DNA from 2 places in the Vreelandella venusta genome. Region 1 is predicted to be linked to the other one. Evidence: predicted binding sites of a transcription regulator. Region 1 holds the regulator's gene; the other holds the start of a gene.
What was found. Region 1 encodes sigma-54, which starts transcription at its own class of promoters, with help from an activator protein. Its sites were predicted from a motif close to TGGCACNNNNNTTGCTNT; they were not measured.

Region 1 (3,401 bases):
AGCGCCTTGAGTCGCTACTGGAAGATTTTCACATCACTCACATTCGTGACAACTTCGGCATGAGTCTTTCAGGCGGAGAGCGTAGACGTGTTGAAATTGCACGCTCCCTCGCGACAGAGCCTGCCTTTATTCTGCTTGATGAGCCGTTTGCCGGCGTTGATCCGATCTCAGTAGGCGATATTAAAACGATCATTCGAGCACTCAAAAAACGCCATATCGGCGTACTGATCACCGACCATAACGTCAGAGAAACACTAGATATTTGCGATATTGCCTACATTGTAGGTGACGGCCATATCATCGCCAGCGGCCCCCCTCAGGAAATTCTCAACAACCAACGGGTAAGAGACGTTTATTTGGGGGCTGATTTCCGCCTGTAAACAGCCACCTGCAGAAAAAATAGTATGGGTGGCATACTTATTGCACTTGCACCAAGCCATAACTCGCACTAGGGTGGAGCTTTCTGATTAACGAGTGGTTCTCAGATGGTCATGAAAGCTTCTCTTCAATTGCGTATCGGTACACAGCTGACCATGACACCTCAGCTGCAGCAGGCCATAGCCCTGTTACAGCTATCAACGCTGGACCTCCGTCAAGAAATTCAGCAAGCGCTTGATGCCAACCCCATGCTTGAGCAGGAAGACGAGTTCGGCGAGCAGGCCGTTAGCGAGCCCCAGGAAGCTGAGTGGTCCGAAAGCATTCCTAACGAGCTCTCTACTGACAGTGACTGGTCAGACACTTATCAAGACCTGGGTAGCCATGGTGCCAGTGGCGAGGGGCCAGACTTTGAGCGTCAAGCCGCTGGTCAAAGTTTACATGGCCACTTACTTTGGCAACTCGCCATGACAGATTTTTCACCACGCGACCATGCCATTGCTGAAAGCCTCATCGATGCACTGGATGCCAACGGCTACCTCACACAGCCGCTCAATGACATTCGCGAAGGACTTAAAGCCCAAGGGCATGAAGGCCTTAGCCAGCGTGAAGTTGAAACAACCCTGCTGCGTCTTCAACAGTTTGAACCCACCGGTGTATTTGCTCGCGACCTGCGAGAATGCTTAATGCTGCAGCTCGCCTCACTCCCCGAAGATACACCGCTGTTGATGCCTGCCAAGCGGCTAGTGCGTCAATTTCTTGAAGCGCTCGGTAAAGATGATGCGCGCCTGCTAAAGCGACGGTTAAGTCTGGATGATGAGCAGCTTGATGACGTCATTCGTTTGATCCGCAGCCTTGATCCCCGCCCTGGGAGTGCCTTTGGCGACACAGATGACAGCTACGTAACGCCAGATTTAGTCGTCCGCCATGACCACGAAGGATGGCACCTGGAGCTAAACCCAGAGGCGCTGCCGCGCTTGCGCATTCAACCTGACTACGCAAGCCTCATCAAACGGGCTGACAAGAGTCAAGATAACCAATTTTTAAAAGAGCATCTTCAGGAAGCTCGCTGGCTCATCAAGAGCCTTTCAAGCCGAAATGATACGCTGCTGCGGGTGGGTCGAGAAATCATCGCTCGCCAGATAGGCTTTCTGGAACACGGTGAAGAAGCCATGAAACCGCTGATCTTAGCCGATATCGCAGATGCCGTGGAAATGCATGAATCTACTATTTCCAGGGTCACCACCCAGAAATATATTCATACTCCGCGTGGCGTGTTCGAGCTCAAATACTTCTTCTCAAGCCAAGTAAGTGGCCAGGATGGCGGCGACAATCACTCCAGCACTGCCATCCGAGCGCGAATCAAAAAACTGGTACAAGATGAGCCGCCCGGAAAACCCCTCTCAGACAGCCGCCTCGTGGCGCTATTGGAAGAGGGTGGCATTCAAGTAGCAAGGCGAACGGTGGCCAAATATCGTGAATCAATGGGTATTCCCTCTTCAAGCGAGCGCCGCCGTTTACGCTAATAAAACAGTGCTAACGAGACAAAGTCCGTCTAGGGGCTTTGCAATAGCGCAAAAAGGGTTACAATCGAAGAACAGTCCGATGGATAAGGAGCACGTCAATGCAAGTAAATATCACTGGTCATCACGTAGATCTGACTGACGCCTTGCGTGACTATGTAAATGAGAAGCTGGAACGCGTTGAGCGCCATTATGACAACATCACCACCGTACAAGTAACCTTATCTGTTGAGAAGGAGCGTCAACAGGCTGCCTGCACCCTGCATGCTGCCGGAGCCGATCTACACGCAGAAGCATTAGACAATGATATGTACGCTGCAATTGATGCACTAGCGGACAAAATTGACCGTCAACTCGTTAAACACAAGGAAAAAGCACAAGCTCGCGCCCAAGGCGCCGGCGTGCGTTAACTCAATGACGTTGGAAACCATTCTTCCCCCGGAGCGCGTGCTGTATGACGTCCCCGGGGGTAGCAAAAAAAGGGTGCTGGAATTTTTCAGCACCTTTATTGCGCAAAATACGCCAAGCCTAGATAGCCAAGAAGTCTTCAGCCGCCTGATAGGTCGTGAGCGCTTGGGCAGCACTGGAATAGGCAACGGCGTTGCTATTCCTCACGCTCGTAGCCCTCACTGTAGCTCACCTATTGCTGGTTTCTTAAAGCTAGCTGAGCCCGTAGACTTCGATGCTATTGATGGCGACCCCGTCGACCTTGTTTTCGTACTTTTAGTACCCGAAGAAGCGGACGACACGCACTTAGCCTTACTAGGGCAAGTGGCGTCCATTATGAACAGCGTTGACACACGTCAGCAGCTTCGTAGAGCGGCTAGCCAACGTGAGCTATTGGACCTTATAACAGCAAAAATTCGTGAACAACCTGTTAGCTAAACGGTCCACCGTTAGACACTGCCTACAAGTTCAACATTTACCTTCATTTTTATTGGCATGCCAAGAGACACTCTATGCAACTGGTGATCATTAGCGGCCGTTCTGGGTCCGGTAAATCTATCGCCTTACAAGCGTTAGAAGATCTTGGCTATTGTGCCATCGATAACCTGCCGGCCATGCTACTCAGCTCTCTGGTGGATGAGCTTCGTGAGCAAGGGGCACGTCCCCAACTAGCGGTAAGCATTGATGCGCGCAATTTGCCTGCTGCACTAAAGCAGCTGCCAAAAATGCTCGAATCTTTGCGTCAGAAAAGCATTCACTTTCAGGTTATCTATCTAACCACCGATGCCCGAATTCTGCTTGAGCGATATTCAGCTACGCGTCGTCGCCACCCCCTGACGCGTGACAGTGACATGACGCTCGAAGAGGCCATCAATAAAGAAGAAGAAACCCTGCTAGACATCCGTGATCTTGCTGACCTGATGATCGACACATCACGTCTGTCGGTTCATGACCTGCGTCGCCGGATAACGGATCAGGTTGCTCAACAGCGTGAAGATAGATTAACGCTGACACTAGAGTCATTTGGCTATAAGCGTGGCGTCCCACTTGATGCTG
Region 2 (3,401 bases), 1.5 Mb from region 1:
GATGAATGGGAAGAGGCGTCGGGGGACGTTGGGTTAGTAGGCATCACGTTCCTGTAAACGCTGTTGGGTGCGGCGCGCTAGCCATTCAGAGGCAATTAACGAGAGCAGGGCAATAATGATGGCGAGAAAACATAGCCGTGCCGCAGCGGCTTCCTGACCGGGTGTCTGAATTAGCGTATAGAGTGCTAGGGGTAAGGTGCGCGTTTCACCAGGGATATTAGAGGCGAAAGTGATAGTGGCACCGAACTCGGAAAGCGCGCGAGCAAAAGCCAGCACGGTACCTGTTAGCAGGCCGGGGATCGCCAGCGGCAATGTGATGGTGGTGAATACCCGCCAGCGACTAGCGCCTAGCGTGCTGGCAGCCGCTTCGAGTTTGGGGTCAACAGCCTCAAGAGATAAACGCAGAGCCCTCACCAGTAACGGAAACGCCATTACGCCGCTAGCAACGGCTGCCCCTTGCCAAGTAAATGGCAATGATACGCCTAAGTTGCTGTAAAGCCATTGACCAAACATCCCTTGCCTGCCCAAGCCAATTAACAGTAGATATCCCACAACCACGGGCGGCAGAACCAGTGGCAAGTGTATCAAACCATTGACCAATGCTTTCCCGCGAAAATGATAGCGGGCTAGCCACCAAGCGACGGCAATGCCTGGGGGCAATATCCATGCAACCGCCGCTAAGCCGATCAGTAAGCTTAGGCGAATAGCCTCCCACTCCGCTGGAGAAAGCGTCACGGTGCACTGATGCTTGTGTCAAAGCCGTGCTCGGCAAAGATAGCGAGGGCTTCTTCACTGGCTAGCCACTCTCGTAGCGCCACGGCAGCAGCGTTTTGCTCGGCATCAATCAGGGCGATGGGGTACGTAATGGGGTCGTGGCTGGCGGCTGGGAATAACCCAAGTACCCTGACGGCCTTGCTGGCAAAAGCATCCGTTTGATACACCACACCGATGGGTGTTTCTTCACGCTCTACCAGCGCTAATGCAGCGCGCACATCACTGCCACGGGCTAGGCGCGGCGCTAGAGCTTCCCATTCGCCCAGTGTCTCCAGTGCTTGCTGGGTATAGATACCGGCCGGTACATGGTCTGGGTCTCCCACGGACAGTCGGTCGCGCTCGCCTAATAGCGTTTCAATAGCGATGCCTTCCCCCGGGGTGAACTGCATTGGCACGCTATCGCTGGCACTAACAAGCGCCAATCGATTTTGCAGTAAATCCCTACGTTGCTGCACATTGATATGCTGATCTTCAAGCCAATCCATCCACGTCACATTTGCGGAAAGAAATAGCTGCGCGGGACTGCCGCTGGCGATTTGTCGAGCAAGGGTAGACGACGAAGCATAAATCGCGGTCACATCAACGTCATTATGTGTTTCATAAACCGCAATGGCATCGTTTAGCGCATCGGTCAGCGACGCAGCGGCTGCAACGTGCACATTGTCGCTCGCGAGCGCTGATGCCGTCGGAAGGCTAAATAGAATAACGCTGGCAAGCAGGCGATTGTTCACACCGAAGTTAAGCATCGTTTTATTCCGCTATTTCCACATGGATATAGCGGAGATTAGCGAATACTCAGCGCGTGTTCAATGACAAATAACGCGTGGCTGGATGGCGATCAATCATTGTCGCGCTCGGCATCATCAGAAGGTGACAGAAGCGCTAGCAGTGCTTTGGCATCGTCAGGCGTTGCCATCACAAACTGCTTTTCCAGTGCTCGATAGTGGGTAAGTACTTGTTTGCCCATCTCTGTTAGGTGTGCTCCACCTCGTGCATTTCCACCGGAACTTGTGACTACCAGCGGTGATAAAAAGTAGCCGTTCATAGTTTCGAGCAGTTGCCAGGCTTTTTTATAACTCATGTTCAGCGCGCGGCCCGCCGCAGAAATTGAGCCGGTTTGATCAATCATTTCCAACAGGTCAGCCTTACCAGGGCCAATTACCACGTCGTGGTTTAACGCTAAGCGCAACTGGAAGGTAGGGGAAGGGTGATGGGTGCGTGTCATTATTGAACTCTGCTGATGACTATGTGCGTATCAGTTTAGCAACGATACAGTCCCCAACGCTTACCATTTAGTGGTTGGCGAAGAAGCGTTCCCAGCCTAGGTTAACAAGGCTTTGGCCTTCTTCTAACAGCGTTGAAGGTTGCTCCAACGTGGTGCGCTTATCCATTTTGACGCTCTTTTTTGGTGCTCAAGACCGTTATTGGCTAACAATCTCAAGGCTTAAGTTATTGTGTCGACAAAGAAACGTGGTTTTTCACCATTTTGGCGCACTCCTTGCATTTCAAGTTGAAATATTGACCAACTGGAAGCGATAGCGCCATGACTCTGTGTGAACTTGCGACACCTGCCGCTAGCTCAGGCCATCGCTTTGATGGCGAGCGCCACTGGGCGGCATCGCTGGGGCTGCGTTTTGCTAACCGTGAGGGCTCAACCCGATTGGTGCAGGCTCGTCACCAAGGGCCGCTACGAGTACAGCGGCCGTTTTACCCAGAAGGCAGCACGGAAGCTTGCCATGTGTACGTGCTGCATCCACCCGGTGGTTTAGTCAGTGGCGATGCCCTGACGATTCGCGCCCACATCGAGCGTGATGCTCATGCGCTGCTCACCACCCCTGCGGCTAACAAGCTTTATAAAGCTGACAGTCAGGGCGTTGCCTGGAACCAACAGACTGAGCTTAACGTGGAAGATGGCGGCATCCTTGAGTGGCTTCCTCAAGAAACGATCGCCTTTGATGGCTCCAAAGGCGCTCAGCGAACGCATATTGCGTTGCATGGCAGTGCCCGTTGCTTGGGCTGGGAAATCATGGCGCTGGGCCGCCCCGCCAGTGAACTTCCCTATGTAACAGGCCGCATTGAACAGCACTTTCGTTTAACCCTAGATGGCAAGCCGCTGTGGCTTGAACGCCAACCGTTGGATCCTGCACATCCGCGTTTTAACGGGCGCTGGGGGCAGGGGGGCGCCACGGTGCAAGCCACGCTATGGGCGGTGGGCTTAGAAGATACCGGTGTGGCGATTGAGGAGCTACGCGAAGCGCTGCCGGATAACCCGCGCTGGGCGGTTACCGTTCGCCAGGGCGTGCTGTTATTACGTTATCTCGGAAACTCACGCAATGAAGCCTGGACGCTGTGTGAGCAGGCGTGGCATGTACTGCGCCCGCACTGGATCGCTCATGTCGCCCACACACCGCGCATTTGGTTAACCTAAACGTTGTGCAGCAGGTGCTAAATAAGTTATTTTCACTAATGCAAATGAAAACCTTTTGCATTAAAATGGTGGTCTGTGACCTGCACCGAGATGCACCATGCTGCTCAACGTCTTATCCTCTTCCTATTGGCTGCTGATATTACGCATCCTGGCCGCGACGCTTGGCGGCTATATCGTTGCTGCACTGTTTTCGGTGGCA

Region 2: a site for sigma-54 is predicted at 2,262-2,279, ahead of IR195_RS19110 (urease accessory protein UreD). Genes of this name have one in related genera too.

The regions. Positions count from the first base shown of each region.
Region 1 is NZ_CP065135.1:2,624,267-2,627,667, forward strand. Features, by position in the region: gene lptB (LPS export ABC transporter ATP-binding protein) at 1-380, shown strand, start outside; gene IR195_RS12695 (RNA polymerase factor sigma-54) at 486-1,901, shown strand; gene hpf (ribosome hibernation-promoting factor, HPF/YfiA family) at 2,000-2,308, shown strand; gene ptsN (PTS IIA-like nitrogen regulatory protein PtsN) at 2,313-2,783, shown strand; gene rapZ (RNase adapter RapZ) at 2,858-3,401, shown strand, end outside.
Region 2 is NZ_CP065135.1:4,154,308-4,157,708, reverse strand. Features, by position in the region: gene modC (molybdenum ABC transporter ATP-binding protein) at 1-44, opposite strand, end outside; gene modB (molybdate ABC transporter permease subunit) at 34-735, opposite strand; gene modA (molybdate ABC transporter substrate-binding protein) at 732-1,520, opposite strand; gene IR195_RS19115 (winged helix-turn-helix domain-containing protein) at 1,613-1,999, opposite strand; gene IR195_RS19110 (urease accessory protein UreD) at 2,318-3,202, shown strand; gene IR195_RS19105 (DUF3649 domain-containing protein) at 3,300-3,401, shown strand, end outside.